2 regions of the Streptomyces sp. NPDC091271 genome follow, and region 2 is predicted to be linked to the other one. Evidence: riboswitches for the same ligand, from Rfam matches in the RefSeq annotation. Region 2 holds a riboswitch; the other holds the start of a gene.
What was found. Region 2 has a riboswitch for glycine ahead of gcvP (aminomethyl-transferring glycine dehydrogenase). Riboswitches for the same ligand answer to the same signal wherever they lie in the genome.
Positions count from the first base shown of each region.

Region 1 (11,452 bases), on a different contig from region 2:
GCGTACTCCGCCACCAGGATCCGGGCCGCCTCCTCCCGCGACGCGACCAGCTCGCCGAGCGACCCACCCGCCGCTCCGAGACCCAGCGCCTCGGCGCGCTGCCGCAGCCAGCGTGTCGTGGCCACCGTCTTCCAGCAGCCGCGACGCCCGCACGTGCACGGCTCACCACTGGCGGACACCGTCATGTGCGCGCCACTGCGGCCGCCCTCCGGGGCCAGCACCTCACCCTCGTACAGGATTCCCACCCCCAGCACCTCGCCGGTGGACACCGAGGCGAAGGAACGCCGCCCCCGGCCGGGTCCGAACCACCGGTCCCCGAGGACCTGGACCCGCGCACGGTGCTCGACCCGTACGGGCGCCCCGGTCAGCTCCTCCAGCCGCCCGGCCACCCGGTAGCCGCGCAGCGCCGGCGCCTCGTTGACCTCGATCACCCGCCCGCCCGCCGGATCGATCACCCCCGCCGCCGCGACGCCGATCCCGGACGGACGGCGCCCCTCGAACACCGACGCCACCCGCGCGAGCGCCTCGTCGACCCCGGCGGGACTCGGGGACGCCGCGTCGAACTCCGCCTCCGCCCGTTCGAGCACCGTGCCCGACCGGTCGAGCAGCGCCGCACGGACCCGGCCGGGCAGCAGCTCCACGGCCCCCAGCGTGCCGGGGACGGCCCGCACCACCGGACCCGGCACGGGGTCCGGCACCAACCGCAAGGGAGAACGTTCATGCGCCATACGCCGACTCTGCCACGTCCGTGTTCCGGGGAGACAGCCGCATGAGTCACCGGAACCTGACCGAAACCACCTGGCGGGAGACCAGGGCGTCGGCGCCCGACGCCATCGCGGTGCTCCCCGTCGGCTCACAGGAGCAGCACGCCGAGCACCTGCCGATGGGCACCGACACCCTCCTCGTGGAGGCCGTACTCGACCGGGCCCTCGCCCTCCTCGACGAGGAGGCCCCGACGAGGACACCGACCCTCGTCCGGCTGCCCACGCTGCCCTACGGCCACAGCCCGCACCACCTCTTCGCCGCGGCGCTGACGCTCTCCGCGCCCACCCTCGGCGCCGTCCTCGGCGAGATCCTCGACTCCCTCGCCGCCTGCGGCCACCGCCGCATCCTCGTCGTCAACGGCCACGGGGGCAACGACGAGGTCATGAAGCTCGCGGTCAAGCGCTTCGCCCTGCGCGCCGAGGTCACCGCGGCCGCCTGCTCGTACTGGACCGTGACCAGCGGGGAGGAGGACGGCGGGCGCCCGGACGTCACCCCCGGTCACGCGGGCTGGTTCGAGACCTCACTCATGCTCGCCGCACACCCGGGCCTGGTGCGCACCCCCGTGCCCGGGCGGGCCCCCGTGGACCCGCCGCCCCTCTTCGACCGGCCGCCCTACCCGGGGCTCACCGTCGAGCGGCACGGTGAATGGGAACGCGTCGGCGGTGCCACCGACGACGCCTCGACCGCCGACGCCGCGCACGGCCACAGGCTCCTCGACGACCGCGCACGCGGTCTCGCGCGCGCCCTCCTGGCATTCGACACCGCCACCCGCACGGACCCGTGAACCGCACCGGCCGCACCGACCGCATCACCCGAACCGACCGAGGAACAGCATGAAGATCACCGATGTCGACGTCCACGTCGTGAACCTGCCCCTGCTCAACCCGTTCACCAGCTCGTTCGAGACGAAGACCGGTGAGACCCGCACCGTCGTACGCATCCGCACCGACACCGGGGTCGAGGGCTGGGGCGAGACCATGTGGGGCCGGCCCGTCGCCGCGATCGTCAAGATCCTCGCCGAGGACCTCATCGGCACCAGCCCCTTCGCCCTGGAGGCGTTCCACCGCAAGCAGCACATGGTGCCCTTCTTCTACGGCTACCTCGGCTACGCCGCGATCGCGGCCCTCGACGTCGCCTGCTGGGACGCCATGGGCAAGGCCACCGGCCAGTCCCTCACCGACCTCCTCGGCGGACCCGTGCGCGAGGAGGTCCCGCTCACCGCGCTGATCACCAGGGCCGACGCCCCCGGCGCCCGGGCCGCGGACCTGTCCGAGGCCCTCGCCGAGCACACCCTTCGCGTCGTCGCCGACGGAGGCTTCCAGGCCGTCAAGCTCAAGGGCACCAAGGACGTCCAGGGCGATGTCGCGATCCTGCGCGCCCTGCGCTCCGCCCTGCCCGAGGTCAGCCTGCGCGTCGACCCCAACGCCGCATGGTCCGTCCCCGACTCGGTCCGCGCCGGCATCGCCCTGGAGGAGCTGGACCTCGAATACCTGGAGGACCCCTGTGTCGGCATCGAGGGCATGAGCCAGGTCCGCGCCAAGGTGCGCATACCGCTCTGCACCAACATGTGCGTCGTACGCTTCGAGGACTTCGCCCCGGCCGTACGCCTGGGCGCCGTGGACGTCATCCACGGAGACGTCTACAAGTGGGGCGGCATCGCGCCCACCAAGGCTCTCGCGGCGCACTGCGAGACCTTCGGGCTCGGCATGAACCTGCACAGCGGCGGCGAACTCGGCATCGCGACGGCCGCGCATCTCGCGGTGGTCGGCAGCACTCCCGTCCTCTCCCGTGCGATCGACTCCATGTACTACCTGCACGCCGACGACATCATCGAGCCCATCCCGCTGGAGAACGGCAGCCTTCGGGTCCCGACCGGCCCCGGCCTCGGTGTCACCGTCGACGAGGACAAGCTCCGTCACTACGCGGAGGTCAACGCCCGTGAAGGAGACCTGACCCGATGACCGGATCCACCCCCGGCGCCGGCCCCGCCCGGCGCGCGGTCCGCACCGACCGGGCGCCCGCGCCCGCCGGCGCCTACAGCCAGGGGATGGCCGCAGGCCCCTACCTGTTCACCTCGGGCTTCGGACCGCAGGACCCGGACACCGGCGCCGTCGCGAAGACCGTCGAGGAACAGACCGTCCAGGTCCTGCGGAACATCGGCGCCGTGCTGGAGGCCGAAGGACTCGGCCCCCAGGACGTCGTCAAGGTGACGGCCCACCTCCAGCACCTGCGCCGCGACTTCGCCGCCTACGACGCCGCGTACCGCGCCTTCTTCCCGGAGCCCCACCCGGTCCGCACCACCGTGGGCTCCGACCTCATGGACATCCTGGTGGAGATCGACGTCGTCGCGCTCCGCCGGGAGGGGCCGGCGCTCCCTTAGCACCCGTTCACGTGACAGGCCTCCACCCCGGTTGACCCGGGGTGGAGGCCTGCGACGCGTGTGCGCGGAAGCCGGGGCGCCGACGCCTGAGGGGTGTGCGGCTCTCAGGCCTTGCGCTGCATGTCCCGGCGCGCGGGGTTGCCCTGCTCCTGGGCCTTGGGGTCCTTCTCGCCGGCCTTCGCGCGCACACCCTGCTCGATGCGCTTGCCGATGGTGCCGTCGATGTTCGACCAGTAGGTGAAGGCGCGTTGCAGCACGGGCTCGGTCACGCCGTTGAGCAGGTGGCCGACGACGTTGTCCACCAGCCGGTCCCGCGCCGCGTCGTCGAGGACCTCCCGCACCATGGTGCCGGCCTGCCCCCAGTCGTCGTCCTCGGCGTGGTCGACATAGGCCGACCGGGTGATCTCGCCGTCGGCGTACCAGCTCGGAGGGGTCCCGTAGCGCTCGGTGTCGGCCGCCGGGCCGCCCTTGGAGTTCGGCGCGTAGACCGGGTCGGTGGTCTTCCGGTACGCCATCGCTCCGTCCTTGGAGTACGTGCTCACCGGGACGACGGGGGCGTTGACGGGGAGCTGCTGGTAGTTGCCCCCGATGCGGTGGCGGTGCGCGTCCGCGTAGGAGAACAGCCGCGCCAGGAGCATGCGGTCCGGGCTCGGGCCGATGCCGGGTACGAAGTTGTTCGGCTGGAAGGCCGCCTGCTCGATCTCGGCGTGGTTGTCGGTGGGATTGCGATCGAGCGTCATCCGGCCGACCTCGATCAAGGGGTAGTCGCCGTGCGGCCACACCTTGGTCAGGTCGAACGGGTTGAACCGGTAGTCCTTGGCGTCCTCGTACGGCATGATCTGGACCTTCAGCGTCCAGCTCGGGTACTCCCCGTCGCGGATGTGCTCGAAGAGATCACGCGTGTGATAGTCCGTGTCCGCGGAGGCCATCTGGTCGGCCTCGTGCTGGGTGAACGTCTCGACGCCCTGGTCCGTCTTGAAGTGGTACTTCACCCAGAACCGCTGGCCCTGCGCGTTGATCCACATGTACGTGTGCGAGGTGTAGCCGTTCATGTGGCGCCAGGTGCGCGGGATGCCGCGGTCGCCCATCAGCCAGGTGACCTGGTGCGCCGACTCCGGCGAGAGGGTCCAGAAGTCCCACTGCATGTCGTGGTCGCGCAGGTTGTTGTCCGCGCGGCGTTTCTGGGACCGGATGAAGTGCTGGAACTTCATCGGGTCCTTCACGAAGAACACGGGGGTGTTGTTGCCCACCATGTCGTAGTTGCCTTCGCTGGTGTAGAACTTCACCGCGAAACCGCGGGGGTCCCGCCAGGTGTCCGGGCTGCCCCGCTCCCCGGCGACGGTGGAGAACCTGATGACCAGGTCGGTCGTGGTGTCGGGCTGGAAGAGCGCGGCCTTCGTGTACGCGGAGACGTCCGCGGTCACCTCGAACCGCCCGAAGGCGCCGCTGCCCTTGGCGTGCGGCTGGCGTTCGGGGATTCGTTCGCGGTTGAACTGAGCCATCTGCTCGATCAGGTAGGAGTCCTGGAGCAGGATCGGCCCGCCCGGGCCGACGGTGAGCGAATGCTCATCGCTCTCCACCGGGGCGCCCGAGTCGGAGGTGGTCGGCTTGTGGGAGGTGTCGGTCATTGCGTCGTTCCCCTTCGTCTTTGCCGCGGCGATCTCGGTGGCGGCTCCGTACCGGGCACCTCCGAGACCGAACGCTCCGCCGCGGAGCGTCGAGGCGTGGGCGGAGCCGGTGAGGAAGAGCTCCGCCGCAGCCCGGGGGCCGTGATCGTCCCCTGCGCATGCACTGGTAACCCACTACCAATGTAGGCAAACATGGGCAACCGGCCAGTCAAGGATCGGTCGGCGCCCGTGTGGTGCCCAGCACCGTCCGCCTGTCCGCGCAGAGGGAATTCACACCTGGACCGGCCTGGGACGTGTCCGCGACGTGGACACGACCTAGCACTCGATGATGTTCACCGCGAGCCCGCCCCGGGCCGTCTCCTTGTACTTCACGCTCATGTCCGCGCCCGTCTCCTTCATGGTCTTGATGACCTTGTCCAGGGAGACCTTGTGGCTGCCGTCGCCGCGCAGCGCCATCTTGGCCGCCGTGACCGCCTTGACCGCCGCCATCCCGTTGCGCTCGATGCAGGGGATCTGGACGAGACCGCCGACCGGGTCGCAGGTCAGGCCCAGGTTGTGCTCCATGCCGATCTCGGCGGCGTTCTCCACCTGCTCGGGGGAGCCGCCCAGGACCTCGGCGAGGGCGCCGGCGGCCATGGAGCAGGCGGAGCCGACCTCGCCCTGGCAGCCGACCTCGGCGCCGGAGATGGAGGCGTTCTCCTTGAAGAGCATGCCGATGGCGCCCGCGGCCAGCAGGAAGCGGACGACGCTGTCGTCCTTCTCGGCCTCGGTGCAGCCGCCCGCCGCGAAGTTCATCCAGTAGTGCAGGACGGCGGGGATGATGCCCGCCGCGCCGTTGGTCGGGGCGGTCACCACGCGGCCCCCGGCGGCGTTCTCCTCGTTGACGGCCATCGCGTAGAGGGTGATCCACTCCATCGCGTGCGTCTGGGGGTCCCCCTCGGCCCGCAGCTGCCTGGCCGAGTTCGCGGCGCGGCGGCGGACCTTCAGGCCCCCGGGCAGGATGCCCTCGCGGGACATGCCGCGGGCGATGCAGGCCTGCATGACGCGCCAGATCTCCAGCAGCCCGGCCCGGATCTCGTCCTCGGTCCGCCAGGCCTTCTCGTTCTCCAGCATCAGGGAGGAGATGGACAGACCGGTCTCCCGGGCAAGCCTCAGCAGCTCGTCGCCGGTGCGGAAGGGGTGCTTCAGGACGGTGTCGTCCGGGACGATCGGGTCCTCGCCGGCCACGGCGTCCTCGTCGACGACGAAGCCGCCGCCCACCGAGTAGTACGTCTTCTCCAGCAGCGGGGCGCCGTCGCGGTCGTACGCGAGGACCGTCATCCCGTTGGCGTGGTAGGGCAGGGCCTTGCGCCGGTGCAGGACCAGCTGCTCGTCGGCGTCGAAGGGGATGTCGTGCATGCCGAGCAGGTTGATGCGCCCCGAGGCGCGGATCTCCTCGACGCGGGCGTCGGCGCCCTCGACGTCCACCGTGCGGGGCGACTCGCCCTCCAGACCCAGCAGGACGGCCTTCGGGGTGCCGTGCCCGTGACCGGTCGCGCCGAGCGAGCCGTACAGCTCGGCCCGTATCGAGGCGGTGTGGGCCAGCAGACCCTCGTTCTTGAGGCGGCGGGCGAACATGCGGGCCGCGCGCATCGGGCCGACCGTGTGGGAGCTGGACGGGCCGATACCGACCGAGAAGAGGTCGAAGACCGAGAGGGCCACGGGAGTACTCCTAAGGCGTTGGTGGACGACGTTGTCCGCCGGGTGGTGCGGGGACGGGCCGGTGGGCCCGGGAGCGCGGGGCAAAGGGGTGGGGGCACCGGGCTCACTGTGTTCAGTGTGCGCGGTGCCCCCACCCTGCGTGCAAATTACGGGTGACTACTTGATGCCGGGGTACAGCGGGAACTTCTCGGCCAGCGCGATCACGCGGGCCTTGAGGTCGTCGGCGTCGTACGTGGGCTTCAGCGCGGCCGCGATGATCTCGGCAACCTCGGTGAAGTCCTCCGCCTGGAAGCCACGGGTGGCCAGGGCGGGCGTGCCGATGCGCAGACCCGAGGTGACCATCGGGGGCCGGGGGTCGTTCGGGATGGCGTTCCGGTTGACCGTGATGCCCAGCTCGTGGAGCCGGTCCTCGGCCTGCCGGCCGTCCAGCTCGGAGTTGCGCAGGTCGACCAGGACCAGGTGCACGTCCGTACCGCCGGAGAGGACGGAGACGCCGACCTCGGTGACGTCCGGCTGCACCAGGCGCTCGGCGAGGATGCGGGCGCCGTCCAGGGTGCGCTGCTGGCGCTCCTTGAACTCGTCGGTCGCCGCGACCTTGAAGGAGACCGCCTTGGCCGCGATCACGTGCTCCAGCGGGCCACCCTGCTGGCCGGGGAAGACCGCCGAGTTGATCTTCTTGGCGAGCTCCTGCGTCGACAGGATGACGCCACCGCGCGGACCGCCGAGGGTCTTGTGCGTGGTGGTCGTGACGACGTGGGCGTGCGGCACCGGGTTGGGGTGCAGACCCGCGGCGACCAGTCCGGCGAAGTGCGCCATGTCGACCATCAGGTACGCGCCGACCTCGTCCGCGATGCGGCGGAAGGCGGCGAAGTCCAGCTGGCGCGGGTAGGCGGACCAGCCGGCCACGATGAGCTTCGGCTTCGACTCCTTGGCGAGGCGCTCGACCTCGGCCATGTCCACGACACCGGTGTCGTCGACGTGGTACGGGACCACGTTGTAGAGCTTGCCGGAGAAGTTGATCTTCATGCCGTGGGTCAGGTGACCGCCGTGGGCCAGGTTCAGACCCATGATCGTGTCGCCCGGCTTCAGCAGCGCGAACATCGCGGCGGCGTTGGCCTGCGCACCGGAGTGCGGCTGGACGTTCGCGGCCTCGGCGCCGAAGAGCGCCTTGATGCGGTCGATCGCGATCTGCTCGACCACGTCGACGTGCTCGCAGCCACCGTAGTAGCGGCGGCCGGGGTAGCCCTCGGCGTACTTGTTGGTGAGGACGGAGCCCTGGGCCTCCATGACCGCGACCGGAGCGAAGTTCTCCGAGGCGATCATCTCGAGGGTGGACTGCTGACGGTGGAGCTCGGCGTCGACGGCGGCGGCGACGTCCGGGTCCAGCTCGTGGAGGGAGGAGTTGAGAAGCGACATCAGTGGGTCCCTAAGGTCTCAGTTGCCGGAGAACGCGGTGTACTCGTCGGCGGAGAGAAGGTCCTTCGGCTCCTCCGCGACGCGCACCTTGAACAGCCAGCCGCCCTCGAAGGGGGCGGAGTTCACCAGCGACGGGTCGTCCACGACGTCCTGGTTGGCCGCGGTCACCTCGCCGGTCACCGGCGAGTACAGGTCGCTGACCGACTTGGTCGACTCCAGCTCACCGCAGGTCTCGCCCGCGGCCACCGTGTCACCGACCTCCGGGAGCTGGGCGTAGACGACGTCACCGAGCGCGTTGGCCGCGAATTCGGTGATACCGACCGTGGCCACGCCGTCCTCGAGGGCCGACAGCCACTCGTGCTCCTTGCTGTACCGCAGCTGCTGGGGGTTGCTCATGACCTGAATTCTCCTGTACGCGGGGGAGTGCTGATGAACGGTGGTCTTACGGTGTGAGACACGACTGCGTCACGTGCGGGGGCAGGTGTCACTTACGGCGCTTGTAGAACGGCAGCGCCACGACCTCGTACGGCTCGTGCTTGCCCCGGATGTCTACCCCGACACCCTCGGTGCCGGGCGCGGCGTGCGCCGCGTCCACGTAGGCCATGGCGATCGGCTTGCCCAGGGTGGGCGACGGCGCGCCGGAGGTGACCTCGCCCACGACCTGCCCGCCGACGACGACGGGGTAACCGGCGCGCGGCACCCGGCGGCCCTCGGCGACCAGGCCGACGAGCTTGCGGGGCGGGGCGGTCTCCGCACGGGCCGCCGCGGCGGTCAGCGCCTCGCGGCCGACGAAGTCGCCCTCCTTCTCGAACTTCACGACCCTGCCCAGGCCCGCGTCGAAGGGCGTCAGCGCGGTGGTCAGCTCGTGCCCGTACAGCGGCATGCCCGCCTCCAGGCGGAGCGTGTCGCGGCAGGAGAGCCCGCAGGGGATCAGACCGTACGGCGCACCGGCCTCGGTCAGGGCCTTCCAGAGCTGCTCGGCGTGGGCGGGGGCCACGAAGAGCTCGAAGCCGTCCTCGCCGGTGTAACCGGTACGGGCGATGAGCGCGGGGACGCCGGCGACCGTTCCGGGGAGTCCGGCGTAGTACTTCAGTCCGTCCAGGTCGGCGTCCGTGACCGACTTCAGTACGGCGGGGGAGTCGGGTCCCTGGACGGCGATCAGCGCGTACGCGTCGCGGTCGTCCCGCACCTCGGCGTCGAAGTCCCCGGCACGCCCGGTGAGGGTGTCCAGGACGAGCTGGGCGTTGCCCGCGTTGGCGACGACCATGTACTCGGTCTCCGCGAGGCGATAGACGATCAGGTCGTCCAGGATCCCGCCGTCCTCCGCGACGATCATCGTGTAGCGGGCCCGGCCCACGCCGACGGTGGCGATGTTGCCGACCAGCGCGTAGCTCAGGAAGGCCGCCGCCTGCGGACCGGTGACGGTGATCTCGCCCATGTGCGACAGGTCGAACAGGCCGGCCCGCTCGCGCACGGCGTTGTGCTCGTCGCGCTCGCTGGCGTACCGCAGCGGCATGTCCCAGCCGGCGAAGTCGGTCATGGTCGCGCCCAGGGACCGATGCAGGGCATCGAGGGCGGTGAGACGGGGGGCGGCGCTCGGGGCAGTGCTCATGGACATGGCTCCAGGGCATGACGACAGGGGGTGGTTCCCTCCCCATCTGTCATCGGAACCTGAGAGGTTCGCCGAAAGCCCCTGAAAGGGTCCCGACGGGGTCGGCCCCCGTCAGCGTCGGCTTGCACCTTGGGTGGAGCCGCAGAGCGGCCCGCTTTTCAGATCTGCCTCATCCACGCGGTACGGGGCCTGAGAGATTCAAGGGAGGAACTTGCTCCTTCGGCGCCCGGCGCACACGGTGACCGGGACTCTCCCGCGCGGATTCAAACGGCCTGTATGCAGTTGGCGGGGTCATCATCGCACGCATTGCGGGAGAGTGGGGCGTCCGCACCCGGACGGGTGCCGGCCCCGACACGTACGGGGAGAAGCGGTTGTGCCGCATTACCATTTCTTTACACTTCTTGGGCAGGTCGGTGGGTGACTCGGCAGGGGGAAGGCGATGACGTTGCAGCGCTACGCGACTACCGCGGGGGCGGCAAGCGGTGCGATGCCCCAGCAGCCGGGCGTGCCCGCCCGGGAGCTGACGGGCGGGCACGCTCCGGTGGTGCGTGATCTGCGGGGAGGCGGCGGGCGGGGACCGAGCGGCCTGGACTTCGCGGCGGGTGACGTGGTCGTGGTCTCGGGGCTGCCCGGCAGCGGGAAGTCGACGCTGATCCGGCGGGCGGTGAAGGAGTACGCGGTCGACTCCCAGGACACCAGGGACCGCTGGGCGGCCGCCCTGCCCGGTTTACTCCCGTACGCCCTCTACCGCCCCCTGGTGCGCGCCGCGCACTACGCCGGGCTGTGGCGGCGCCTGCGGTCGGGCGGACCCGTCGTCGTGCACGACTGCGGTACGCAGGCGTGGGTGCGGCGCTGGCTGGCGCGGGAGGCCCGGCGCCGGGGCAGCGGCCTCCATCTCGTCCTGCTCGACGTCACCCCCCGGGTGGCCAGGCAGGGGCAGCGGGAGCGCGGGCGCGGGGTCTCCGGATACGCGTTCGCCCGGCACCGGCGCGCGGTGGGCCGGCTGCTGCGCGACACGGAGACCGGCCTGCTGCCGCCGGGATGCGCCTCGGCGGTGCTGCTCGACCGTGAGACCGCGGCGGGCATCGACCGGATCTCGTTCCCGGAGGCGCGGCTCCCGCAGGAGTAGGGGCCGTGGGTGTCACCGTTCGCATACGCACAGTTCGCAGACCCCCGGCACGCTGTCCGGGATCTGGACGCCGCGGTGGGCGGGGTGCCGCCTCCGCCTGGACTCTGCCGTCCTGCCGAGACCCGGTCTAGAGTTTCAGCCGCACCGCATGGCGAGAAAGGGACACAGACACCGTGGACATTCCGGCTCAGGCCCAGGCCCCGTCGCATCCGTCGCAGGGATGGCCGGCCAACGAGCTCGAAGAAGTGCTCAGCGCCTCCCTCGGCGTGCCCGGCGCGGGCGGACGGCTGGTCGAGGTGCTCGGCCGCAGCCAGGTCTGGGTCCCCCTGCCGAACGGCGGGGGGACCGACAGCGTCGGCCTCGATCTGCCGACGGTCGACATCGACGGCGGCGCGTACGTCCCCGTGTTCAGCTCCGAGGCGCAGTTCCTCCAGTGCGTCGGTACCCATCTCTCCTTCACCGTGGCGCCCGCACGCGAGTTCGCCCGTGGACTGCCCCCGCAGCTCGGTATAGCCGTCAACCCCGGCGGTGCCGTCGGGGTGCCCCTGCCGCCCGCCGCCGTCGCCGAGCTCTGCCGGGCCGGGCGCACCCCGCTGGACGGCCCCGCGAGCGGCGGCCGGGTGCGGCTGTACGAGCCCGACTGGAAGGAGGACCCCGTCGACTTCCTCGCCGCGGTGTCCGCCGAATTCCAGGCGACCGCCGGGGTGAACACCGCGCGCCGGGTGCTGGCCAGCATCGAGGGCGACAGCCCTGTCCTCTTCGTCGGCGTCGAGTCCGCCGTGTGGGACGCCGCCGGGCAGAGCGCCCCGCTGGACGCCCTG
Region 1 covers NZ_JBIVVD010000001.1:1,231,861-1,243,312, forward strand. The annotation lists gene ACIQM3_RS05900 (ROK family protein) at 1-728, opposite strand, end outside; gene ACIQM3_RS05905 (creatininase family protein) at 770-1,549, shown strand; gene ACIQM3_RS05910 (mandelate racemase/muconate lactonizing enzyme family protein) at 1,599-2,726, shown strand; gene ACIQM3_RS05915 (RidA family protein) at 2,723-3,145, shown strand; gene ACIQM3_RS05920 (catalase) at 3,250-4,773, opposite strand; gene ACIQM3_RS05925 (L-serine ammonia-lyase) at 5,089-6,474, opposite strand; gene glyA (serine hydroxymethyltransferase) at 6,631-7,890, opposite strand; gene gcvH (glycine cleavage system protein GcvH) at 7,909-8,286, opposite strand; gene gcvT (glycine cleavage system aminomethyltransferase GcvT) at 8,375-9,502, opposite strand; glycine riboswitch at 9,671-9,768, opposite strand; gene ACIQM3_RS05945 (AAA family ATPase) at 9,942-10,631, shown strand; gene ACIQM3_RS05950 (enhanced serine sensitivity protein SseB) at 10,805-11,452, shown strand, end outside.
Region 1: linked by a shared signal. The riboswitch ahead of gcvT (glycine cleavage system aminomethyltransferase GcvT) and the one ahead of gcvP (aminomethyl-transferring glycine dehydrogenase) in region 2 are both predicted to bind glycine.

Region 2 (11,452 bases):
GGTACCTCCCTATTTGGATCGGCCCTGGGGAAGCGACCGCGATCGCCTTCGCCCAGCAGGGCATGGCTCCGGCCAGGCCGCTGACCCATGATCTCTTCAAGGATGTGCTCGAGGCCGTCGGCCAGGAGCTCACCGAGGTCCGCATCACGGACCTGCGTGAAGGGGTTTTCTACGCGGAGCTGGTCTTTGCCAGCGGGGTCGAGGTGAGCGCGCGGCCGTCCGACGCCATAGCGCTCGCCCTGCGCACCGGCACGCCGATCTACGGCAGTGACGGGGTGCTGGACGACGCGGGTATCGCCATCCCGGACGAGCAGGAGGACGAGGTGGAGAAGTTCCGCGAGTTCCTCGACCAGATCTCGCCGGAGGACTTCGGCACCAACAGCCAGTGACCTTCCGCGGAGGCGGCGTCAGCGCATCCGACAAGCCGTTCCCGTAAATCAGTCACGGGAAACCACCCTCAGGGTGATTATCACTCGGCGTGCCGAGTGTGGCGATCGTTGACGCACCCCTGGTGACTGCCTACCTTCGAGGTGGCAGGTCAAGGACGGAGGTCGGCGTGAGAAGCAGCGGCGACGGTACGGCTGCGGGTGGGCCGTACCGGCAGCACGGCAGTGCGGCCGACCACTCCATCAGACAGCCGGTTCAGCCGGCTGTGGTGGCAGCGGACGGTGTGGGAGTGGCAGGGGACATCGGCTATCGGGGGCCGACAGCGTGCGCGGCGGCCGGGATCACCTACCGACAGCTTGACTACTGGGCGCGTACGGGGCTCGTGGAACCGAGCGTGCGTCCGGCGTACGGGTCGGGGACGCAGCGTCTCTACAGTTTCCGGGACGTGGTTCTCCTCAAGATCGTCAAACGGTTCCTGGACACGGGGGTCGCTCTGCAGAACATCCGGACCACCGTCCAGCACCTCAGGGCGCGTGGATTCACGGATCTCGAGCGGATGACCCTGATGAGCGACGGTGCGACGGTCTACGAGTGCTCATCGCCCGACGAGGTGGTGAATCTCCTCCAGGGCGGCCAGGGCATCTTCGGTATCGCCGTCGGTGTCGTCTGGCGGGATGTCGACGCGGCGCTGTCCCAGCTCCACGGGGAACGTGTCGACACGGGGGAGACCCTGATCGGCCACAACCCCGCCGATGAACTGGCGCGACGGCGCAATCGCGCGGGCTGAGTCACCGGGGCGGGACGGCGCGACGCGTGCGCCGGGTGGGGCGGTTGTCAGTGGCGTAGGGCAGCATCGGTCCATGTGAGAGCCGCGCCCACCATCCTGCATCTGGACATGGATGCCTTCTACGCCTCGGCCGAGCAGGCGTCGAAGCCCAGCCTGCGCGGCAAGCCGGTGGTGGTGGGCGGCCTGGGGATGCGCGGCGTGGTCGCCACCGCGTCGTACGAGGCGAGGCGTCTCGGCGTGCATTCGGCGATGCCGATGGCACAGGCGAGGCGCCTCGCGCCCAACGCGGCGTATCTGGTTCCGCGCTTCGCGCTCTACCGGACGGTGAGCGACCAGGTGATGGAGCTGCTCGGGCGGCTGTCACCGCTCGTCGAGCCGCTCAGCCTGGACGAGGCCTTCGTCGACCTCGAGGCCGGCGGGGTCGCCCACGACTCGGCGTCCGCGCGGGCGATCGGCGGACAGCTGCGCACGGTCATCAGAGCCGTCACCGGGCTCAGCGGTTCCGTCGGTCTGGCCGGCTCCAAGATGCTGGCCAAGATCGCATCCGAGGAGGCGAAACCGGACGGGCTGCTGCTGATCGAGCCCGGCACCGAGCGTGAGCTCCTGGCGCCCATGTCCGTACGCATCCTCCCGGGCGTGGGCCCCGCCACCGGTGACCATCTCCGGCGCGCCGGAATGACCCTCGTCAGCCACCTGGCGGAGGCGGGAGAGGCGGAGCTCGTGCGGCTGCTGGGCAAGGCGCACGGCGTCGCGCTCCACCGCATGGCGCAGGGTTACGACGACCGGCCCGTCGTCGCCGAGAGGGACGCCAAATCCGTATCGGTCGAGGACACCTTCGACGTGGACCTTCACGACCGGGTGCGCGTGAGGGCGGAGGTCGAGCGGCTCGCGGACCGGTGCGTGCAGCGGCTGCGGGGCGCGGGCCGGTCCGGGCGCACCGTCGTCCTCAAGGTGCGCCGTTACGACTTCTCGACGCTCACCAGGTCCGAGACACTGCGCGGCCCCACCGACGATCCCACGGTGGTCAGGGAGGCCGCTGCGCGGCTTCTGGAGGCCGTCGACACGACCGGCGGCGTCCGGCTGCTCGGAGTCGGTGTCACGGGGCTGGCGGACTTCACGCAGGAGGACCTCTTCGCGCAGGCCGCCGACGCGGAGCACGCCGCAGAGGAATCCGCGGCGGCGGCGGTCGCAGCCGACGCCGCGGCGGACGAGGGGCAGCGCACGGCGGAGGAGGGACCGGGAGGGGAGACCCGGGAGAGTGAGGAGCAACTGGCCGCGCGGCGCTGGCCGGCCGGGCACGATGTACGGCACGAGGTCCACGGGCACGGCTGGGTGCAGGGCAGCGGCGTCGGCCGGGTCACCGTGCGCTTCGAGGAACCGTGGACGCCGCCCGGCCGGGTGCGGACGTTCCGGGTCGATGATCCGCAGCTGCAGCCGGCCGATCCGCTGCGCCTGGTGCGGGACCCGGTGGACTACTCCTCGTGGCCGGCGAGCCTGCCGAAGTCCCTGTCAGGACCCGGGCCGGCAGAGGGGGAGGAGTCCAGTCCGTAATGGCGGTAGAGCTGCAGTTCCTGCTCGGGCGAGAGATGGCGGCCCACACCGAAGTCCGGCGCGTCCTTGATCAGGGCCCGTTCGAAGGGGATCACGAGAGCGCCGTCGACGAATTCGCTCGGCTCCAGCGGGACGAACGCGTCCCTGGTGAAGAGACCGGTGCGTACGGCGGCCCACTCGGGGACCCCGGTGGCGTCGTCGAGATAGACCTCGTCCACCGTTCCGATCTTGGCACCTTGGCGGTCGAAGGCCTTGCGGCCGATCAGGCTGCGCGGATCGATGTCGGTCTGCACGGTGCCTCCCACTGGTCACAACTGCATCAGGTGGTCGCGGCTGCTCCACCATCACTACGAAATGCCAGATCCGGGATGTCGGCCACTCGAGACGGGCCCGCCCCGGCCCCGCTGGTAGGCTGGGCCACGGCTGCTGACCCTGTGCGGGAGAGTCCTCCGGAGCGATTCGGAGGCGCCGAAGGAGCAACTCCTCCCCGGAATCTCTCAGGCCCCCGTACCGCACGGACGAGGTCACTCTGGAAAGCAGGGCGGGATCCGTACGGCACGTGCCGCGACGGTGACCGCCCTCACCGACGGTGAAAGCCGGTATGCCCCAGGGGCGTGCCGGTGAAGCTCTCAGGTCGAGATGACAGATGGGGAGGCCGTTCGGGCAGCCACGCCGTGGCGCCCCTCGCAGGTCGTGACAGACCAGGAGGCCTCCATCATGACCCCCCTTCGCACTCCGCTCTCCCAGCTGGAACAGGGCATTCCGTTCGAGCAGCGCCACATCGGGCCCGACGCCGAGGCCCAGGCGAAGATGCTGGCCCAGGTCGGCTACGGCTCCCTCGACGAGCTCACCGCCGCGGCGGTGCCCGACGTGATCCGGAGTGCCGAGGCGCTGAACCTCCCCGAGGCCCGTACGGAGGCCGAGGTCCTGGCCGAGCTGCGCAGCCTCGCCGACCGTAACCAGGTGCTCGCACCGATGATCGGGCTCGGCTACTACGGCACCTTCACCCCGCCGGTGATCCTGCGCAACGTCATGGAGAACCCTGCCTGGTACACGGCCTACACGCCGTACCAGCCGGAGATCTCCCAGGGGCGGCTCGAGGCCCTCCTGAACTTCCAGACCATGGTCGCCGACCTCACCGGGCTGCCGACCTCCGGCGCCTCGCTCCTCGACGAGGGCACCGCCGCTGCCGAGGCCATGGCCCTGGCACGGCGGGTCGGCAAGGTGAAGGGCGGCGTCTTCCTGGTCGACTCCGACACCCTGCCGCAGACCGTCGCCGTGATCCAGACCCGTGCCGAGCCGACCGGTGTAGAGGTGGTCGTCGCCGACCTCGGTGAGGGCATCCCCGCCGAGGTCGCCGAGCGGGGCGTCTTCGGCGTGCTGCTCCAGTACCCGGGCGCTTCCGGTGCCGTGCGCGACATCAAGCCCGTCATCGAGCAGGCGCACGAGCTGGGCGCGATCGTGTCCGTCGCCGCCGACCTGCTGGCCCTGACCCTGCTCACCTCGCCCGGCGAGCTGGGCGCGGACATCGCCGTGGGCACCACCCAGCGCTTCGGCGTCCCGATGGGCTTCGGCGGACCGCACGCCGGCTTCATGGCCGTACGTGAGAAGTTCGCCCGCAGCCTGCCCGGCCGCCTCGTCGGTGTCTCCGTCGACGCGGACGGCGACAAGGCCTACCGGCTGGCGCTGCAGACCCGCGAGCAGCACATCCGCCGCGAGAAGGCCACCAGCAACATCTGCACCGCCCAGGTGCTGCTCGCCGTCATGGCCGGCATGTACGCCGTCTACCACGGGCCCGAGGGACTGCGGACGATCGCCCGGCGTACCCACCGGTTCGCCGCCATCCTGGCCGAGGGGCTTCGGGCAGCCGGAACCGACGTCGTGCACGACGCGTACTTCGACACCCTCACCGTCCGCGTGCCGGGAGGAGCGGCCGGTGTGGTCGCCGCCGCCCGTGAGCGCGGGGTGAACCTGCGGCTCGTCGACGCCGACCATGTCTCCGTCGCCTGCGACGAGACCACGACCCGCACCCGGATCGCCGCCGTCTGGGCGGCCTTCGGTGCCGGCGGCGACATCGAGGCGCTGGACGCCGCGACGGCCGACGCGCTGCCCGAGGGGCTGCTGCGCAGCGACGACGTCCTCACCCACCCGGTCTTCCACCAGTACCGCTCCGAGACGGCGATGCTGCGCTACCTGCGTAAGCTCGCCGACCGCGACTACGCGCTGGACCGGGGCATGATCCCGCTCGGCTCCTGCACGATGAAGCTCAACGCGACCGCCGAGATGGAGTCGATCACCTGGCCCGAATTCGGTGCGCTGCACCCCTTCGCGCCGGCCGAGCAGGCGCAGGGCTTCCTCACCCTCATCCGGGAGCTGGAGGAGCGCCTCGCCGAGGTCACCGGGTACGACGCGGTCTCCATCCAGCCCAATGCTGGCTCGCAGGGCGAATTCGCCGGTCTGCTGGCCGTGCGCGCGTACCACCGGGCCAACGGGGACCACGGACGCACGGTCTGCCTGATTCCGTCCTCCGCGCACGGCACCAACGCCGCGAGCGCCGTGATGGCCGGGATGAAGGTCGTCGTGGTGAAGACCGCCGACGACGGCGAGGTCGACATAGAGGATCTCCGGGCCAAGATCGCGCAGCACCACGACGAGCTCGCCGTCCTCATGATCACCTACCCCTCCACGCACGGCGTCTTCGAGGAGCACGTCGCCGACATCTGCGGGGAGGTGCACGACGCCGGCGGCCAGGTGTACGTGGACGGTGCCAACCTCAACGCGCTGGTCGGGCTCGCCAAGCCGGGCCACTTCGGCGGTGACGTCTCCCACCTGAACCTGCACAAGACCTTCTGCATCCCGCACGGCGGCGGCGGCCCGGGCGTCGGCCCGGTCGGAGTACGCGCCCACCTGGCGCCGTACCTCCCGAACCACCCCCTCCAGCCCGCGGCGGGCCCCGAGACCGGCGTCGGGCCGATCTCGGCCGCTCCGTGGGGCTCGGCCGGTATCCTGCCGATCTCATGGGCGTACGTACGTCTCATGGGGGGCGAGGGCCTGAAGCGTGCGACGCAGGTCGCCGTACTCGCGGCCAACTACATCGCCAAGCGCCTCGAACCGCACTTCCCGGTCCTCTACAACGGCCCGGCCGGTCTGGTCGCGCACGAGTGCATCGTGGACCTGCGGCCGGTCTCCAAGGCGACCGGTGTCAGCATCGACGACATCGCCAAGCGGCTGATCGACTACGGCTTCCACTCGCCGACCATGTCGTTCCCGGTGGCCGGGACGCTGATGATCGAGCCGACGGAGAGCGAAAACCTCGCCGAGCTCGACCGGTTCTGCGACACGATGATCGCCATCCGTGGCGAGATCGACAAGGTCGCCTCCGGCGAGTGGAGCGGGGACGACAACCCGCTGCGCAACGCCCCGCACACGGCGGCGGCGCTCGGTGGCGAGTGGACGCACGCCTACACCCGCGAAGAGGCGGTCTTCCCGGCCGGCGTCACACCTTCGGACAAGTACTGGCCGCCGGTGCGCCGGATCGACGGTGCGTTCGGTGACCGCAACCTCGTCTGCTCCTGCCCGCCGCTGGACGAGTACGACCAGTAGGGATGCGGACACGCGTCGGGGCCGGTGCGGAGACTTCTCCGGGCCGGCCCCCGTGTTCCGTCGGCCGCGGTCAGGCGGCCTTCATCACCTGACCGCTCTTCAGCGGGCGGTGAGGGGCGATGATCTGCCCGTCGGGGAGCAGCTCGCCGGTGTCCTCGAAGAGCAGGACGCCGTTGCACAGCAGGCTCCAGCCCTGTTCCGGGTGGTGGGCCATCAGACGTGCGGCTTCCCGGTCGTTGGAGTCAGCGGTCGGACAGGGTGGCTGGTGCTGGCACATGGGTGGGTTCTTTCGCTGCGTCGATTCGAGTGTCCTGCGGCTGGACGATGTGTTCATGGCCGCCCCCGTATCAAGTCGGTCCGGTCCCAGTGTTGCCCTACGGACGTCTCTCCGCAGGGATTTCGCGGCAGCTGCTGTTCTCCTCCCACGACGCATCACCCGGCCGGACGGTTCTATCCAACTGGGCTGTCCGTTCGGATGGTTCGGGGTGACCTGACCGGACTAGTCCGGACGGGTGCCGACGCGCCCCCGCCGAGCGGTCTCGGCGGGGGCGCGTCGGTCAGGAGAGTCAGGCCGGTGACCCGAGGAGGCCGGGGAGTTCGGGAAGGTCCGGAAGAGGTGCCGGGGTGACACGCAGTGTCATGACCGGGAGCAGCTCCGCGACGTGGTGCGGACGGTGGGCCGTGATGCCCGGGGGAGCGGGTGCCAGGGGCACCAGCACATCGGTCGGAGCGAGCATGCCGCCGCCGGCGTCGGCCTCGATGTCGTGGTGCAGCCACAGCGTGAACATGTACAGCTCGGGCACCGACAGCAGACGCGGCTGGTAATGCGTCGTCGCCGACTCCGCCTGTCGTACGGCGAGTTCGGTGGAGACGATGTAGGGGCCCTCGAAGAAGTGCGAGAAGGTCCAGCCGTCGGCGGTGAGCATGGTGTCCGCGGCGGCGACGGCGCGCTCACCGCTGCGGATCAGGAAGCGCCAGCCGGCGAGGCGGGTGCGCGGTGCTGCGTCGTTCGGCACGATCCGGTCCAGTACATGGACGGGAAGCGGGAGTTCGGGGCTCAGCGATCCCTGGACGGACCGGAGAGCGGGCGTATGGGCCTCGCGGACTGCGGTGGGAGAACCGAGTGCCGCGAGAACGCTGCGGAGTGCGGGCGCTGGGGCCGGGGAAACATGCAGCGGCATAGTGGGTCGCCTCTCACTTCGGAGACACGGTGATGCGTGGGCGGGTGCAGACGGCGCTGTCGGCGTGCGGGGCCAGAGGAAGGCCGGTGACGGGGCGGACGGGCCGGTGCGTCAACTCTCTGCCTCGTTCGCAGAGTTTATACGACAAATGTTCACACGGTGTTTCGGCTAGCCGACCCGCATATTGCGCGCAAGGCGGAATCCGGACTTTGAATTGCACGGTTTCTATGGATTCGGGCCGCTCCCGACCCGAGTCGCCAGGTACTTTCCCGGTGCGGCGGTAGGCTGAAACACGTCGGCGTTTCAGCCGGGCAACCCGATCGGGCAAACTGCATATGCCCCATGCCTTCGGAATGTGCCTCCGGCTTCAGCCACCAGACTACTGGGTGCCGATCGGTCGTGGGGGCGTTACAGATCATCTCGTCGGGGCATTATCGATCGTGATACGAGCGGCCTGTGCCGCGGGCCGCCCACTCGAGGAGGGACCCTTCGATGGGCGAGAAGGTCGTGGCGGATGCCTTTGCCCTGTCCGATCGGCAGGCGTACCGCGAGAAGCTCACGCAGTGCCTGGCGGGGCTGGAGAGGCTCCTGTCGGAGCGGAGGTTCGATCGTCCCCGGAATCTCATGGGGCTGGAGATCGAGCTGAATCTCGCGGGATCGGACGGCATGCCGAGGATGCGGAATGCGGAGGTGCTCCAGCGCATCGCCAGCCGGGATTTCCAGACGGAACTGGGGATGTTCAACCTGGAAGTAAATATTCTTCCCCACCGGCTGAGCGGCCGGGTATTCGATCAGCTGGCCGAGGAGTTGCGTACGGGGCTCGCCTATGCCCACCGGAAGGCCGCGGAGGTCGACGCGGGGATCGTGATGATCGGCATCCTGCCGACCCTCGGCCGGGACGACGTGGTTTCGGCGAACCTCTCGGACGTCGACCGTTACACGCTCCTCAACGACCAGATGGCGGCCGCGCGCGGCGAGGAATTCGTCCTCGATATCGAAGGTGTCGAGCGATTGGTCTCGAGCTCCGCCTCGATCGCCCCCGAGTCGGCCTGCACCTCGGTGCAGTTGCACCTGCAGGTGACGCCGGACCGTTTCGCCGACGTCTGGAACGCGGCGCAGGCCATCGCGTCCGTGCAGATCGCACTCGGAGCCAACTCCCCTTTTCTGTTCGGCAAGGAGCTGTGGCGCGAGTCGAGGCCGCCGCTGTTCCAGCAGGCCACGGACGTGCGGCCGCCCGAACTGCGGAATCAGGGGGTACGCCCCAGGACCTGGTTCGGGGAGCGCTGGATCAGTTCGGCGTACGAGCTCTTCGAGGAGAACCTGCGCTACTACCCGCCCCTGCTGCCGATCTGCGACGAGGAGGATCCCCTGCGGGTCCTCGACGAGGGCGGTGTACCAGCCCTGGCCGAGCTCGTCCTGCACAACGGCACGGTCTACCGGTGGAACCGTCCGGTGTACGGGCTGGCCGACGGCGTGCCCCACCTGAGGGTGGAGAACCGCGTCCTGCCCGCCGGCCCCACGGTCGACGATGTGATCGCCAATGCCGCCTTCTACTACGGGCTGGTGCGCGCGCTCGCCGACGAATCCCGGCCGGTGTGGACCAAGCTGCCCTTCGAGGCGGCAGCCGAGAACTTCGACGCCGCCTGCCGCCACGGGATCGACGCCGAGCTGCTCTGGCCGCGCCCCGGCCGCTCCGGCGGCGTGGCGAAGGTGCCGGCCGTCAAGCTCGTACGGGACGAACTGCTGCCGCTCGCGGCCGCCGGGCTGGACGCGTGGAACATCGAGCGCTCGGACCGGGACCGCTACCTCGGTGTCATCGAGGAGCGCTGCAGGCTCAGGGTGAACGGCGCCTCCTGGCAGGTCGACACCTACCACCGCGCCCTGGACGCGGGACTCGAGCGGGAGGGCGCGCTGGCAGCCACCACCCGGCGCTACGGCGAGCTGATGCAGGTGGGTGAGCCGGTGCACACCTGGCCCATCGGCTTTCCCGCGCCCTGAGGAGACCGCCGCCCGGTGTCCCACCGCCCCGGCCCCGTCGGGCAAGCTATGACGACGCATGGCTGACGACGCATAGCTGATGGCAGGTGTACAGGTGGAGGCGGGGCGCGTGGCTGAATCCATTCCTCACGAGGAGGTGTCCCGGCGGATCCTCCGGTCGGAGACCCTCCTCGTGCTGGCTCTCTCACTCGGGGCCAGCGGGGTGTCCGCCCTGATCAGCTTCATCGGATCGCTGACGAAACCCGGAGGTCTCAAGGACCAGGCGGCGACGCTGAACGGCTCGTACGCCCCCGGGCGGCCCTGGCTGGACCTGGCATGGCAGCTGTTCGGTATCGCCTCCGCCCTGGTGCCGGTCGCGCTGGTGGCCCATCTGCTGCTCCGGGAGCGGGCGGGACTTCGGACCCTCGGTCTGGACCGCACCAGGCCCTGGCCGGACCTGGGCAGGGGGACCCTCGTCGCGGCGGGCATCGGCAGCGTGGGTCTGGCGTTCTACCTGGTGGCGCGGGCCGCGGGATTCAACCTGACCGTTGTGCCGGAGTCGCTGCCCGACGTGTGGTGGAAGTTCCCCGTACTGATCCTCTCCGCGGTGCAGAACTCCCTCGTGGAGGAAGTCATCGTCGTCGGCTATCTGCTCCGCCGGCTGGGGCAGTTGGGGTGGACGCCCATGGCCGCACTGGTGGCGAGTTCCGTGCTGCGCGGCTCGTACCACCTGTACCAGGGGATCGGCGGCTTCATCGGGAACATGGCCATGGGCGTCGTCTTCGTGCTGCTGTACAGGCGCTGGGGGCGGGTCGGTCCGCTGGTGGTCGCGCACGCCCTGCTCGACATCGGGGCGTTCGTCGGATACGCGCTGCTCGCCGGGAAGGTGGGCTGGCTGCCCACCCCGTGAGCGGGGACCCGCTCCGCCATGGTCAGAGCCCGGCCAGCAGTTCCCCGTCGATCACCGTGACCGCGCTGCCCGTCAGCAGCGTGCGCTCGCCGCGCAGGGAGGTGCGGACCAGGCCCGAGCGGGCGGAGGCCTGGAGGCCGGTGAGGTCGTCACGGCCGAGCCTGGCCGACCAGAAGGGCGCCAGTGCGGTGTGGGCGCTGCCGGTCACCGGATCCTCGTCGATGCCGACCCGGGGGAAGAAACCGCGCGAGACGAAGTCGTACGGCCCGGCGGGGTCCTCGGCCGCCGCCGTGGCGATGACGCCCCGCCCGGAACAGGAGGCGAGCGCGGGGAAGTCGGGCTTCAGGGCGCGTACGGCCGCCTCGTCGGCGAGCTCCACCAGGAGGTCGCCGATGTGCTTCCCCGTGTCGTGGAGGGAGAGAGGTGACGCGCCGAGTGCTTCCGCGAGCCCGGGCGGTTCGGTCGCTGGGGTGAGTGGCGCGGTCGGGAAGTCCAGTGTCAGGGTGCCGTCGTCATGTGCGGTCGTACGCAGGACACCGGAACGGGTGGCGTGGCGCAGCGTGCCGCTCGCCACTCCGGTCGTGTGCAGGACATGGGCGGCGGCGAGTGTCGCGTGCCCGCAGAGATCGACCTCGGTGGTGGGGGTGAACCAGCGCAGCGCCCAGTCGGCCTCGCCGCCCGGCGGCAGGGGGTGGAGGAACGCCGTCTCCGGGAGATTGACCTCGGAGGCGATCTGCTGGAGGCGGTCCGACTCGGGGAAGGTGCCGGAGTCCAGGATCACGACTCCGGCGGGGTTGCCGGCGAAGGGGCGGTCGGTGAACGCGTCGACGATGCGGATCTTCATGAAGCCGACCGTAGGCGGGGCCGTTCCGCGTGGTCCAAGGCCAATTGCGGATGCGCGGCCTCAGGGCGCCAGGGGCCGGGCGCCGCGCCCGTAACACGCTCAGGGCCCCTCGGGTTTCCGGGCGAAGAAGGTGCCTCCCGCCCTCTTCGACTCCTCGCCGGGCTCCTCCAGCAGGCGCGCGGTGACGACGAGTCCGGCCTGTTCCAGCAAGG
Region 2 covers NZ_JBIVVD010000002.1:1,039,594-1,051,045, reverse strand. The annotation lists gene ACIQM3_RS11785 (bifunctional nuclease family protein) at 1-389, shown strand, start outside; gene ACIQM3_RS11780 (MerR family transcriptional regulator) at 557-1,174, shown strand; gene ACIQM3_RS11775 (DNA polymerase IV) at 1,250-2,725, shown strand; gene ACIQM3_RS11770 (PRC-barrel domain-containing protein) at 2,647-3,018, opposite strand; glycine riboswitch at 3,153-3,248, shown strand; gene gcvP (aminomethyl-transferring glycine dehydrogenase) at 3,443-6,328, shown strand; gene ACIQM3_RS11760 (DUF5999 family protein) at 6,399-6,605, opposite strand; gene ACIQM3_RS11755 (hypothetical protein) at 6,895-7,509, opposite strand; gene ACIQM3_RS11750 (glutamate-cysteine ligase family protein) at 8,002-9,507, shown strand; gene ACIQM3_RS11745 (CPBP family intramembrane glutamic endopeptidase) at 9,587-10,396, shown strand; gene ACIQM3_RS11740 (PhzF family phenazine biosynthesis protein) at 10,419-11,240, opposite strand; gene ACIQM3_RS11735 (class I SAM-dependent methyltransferase) at 11,340-11,452, opposite strand, start outside.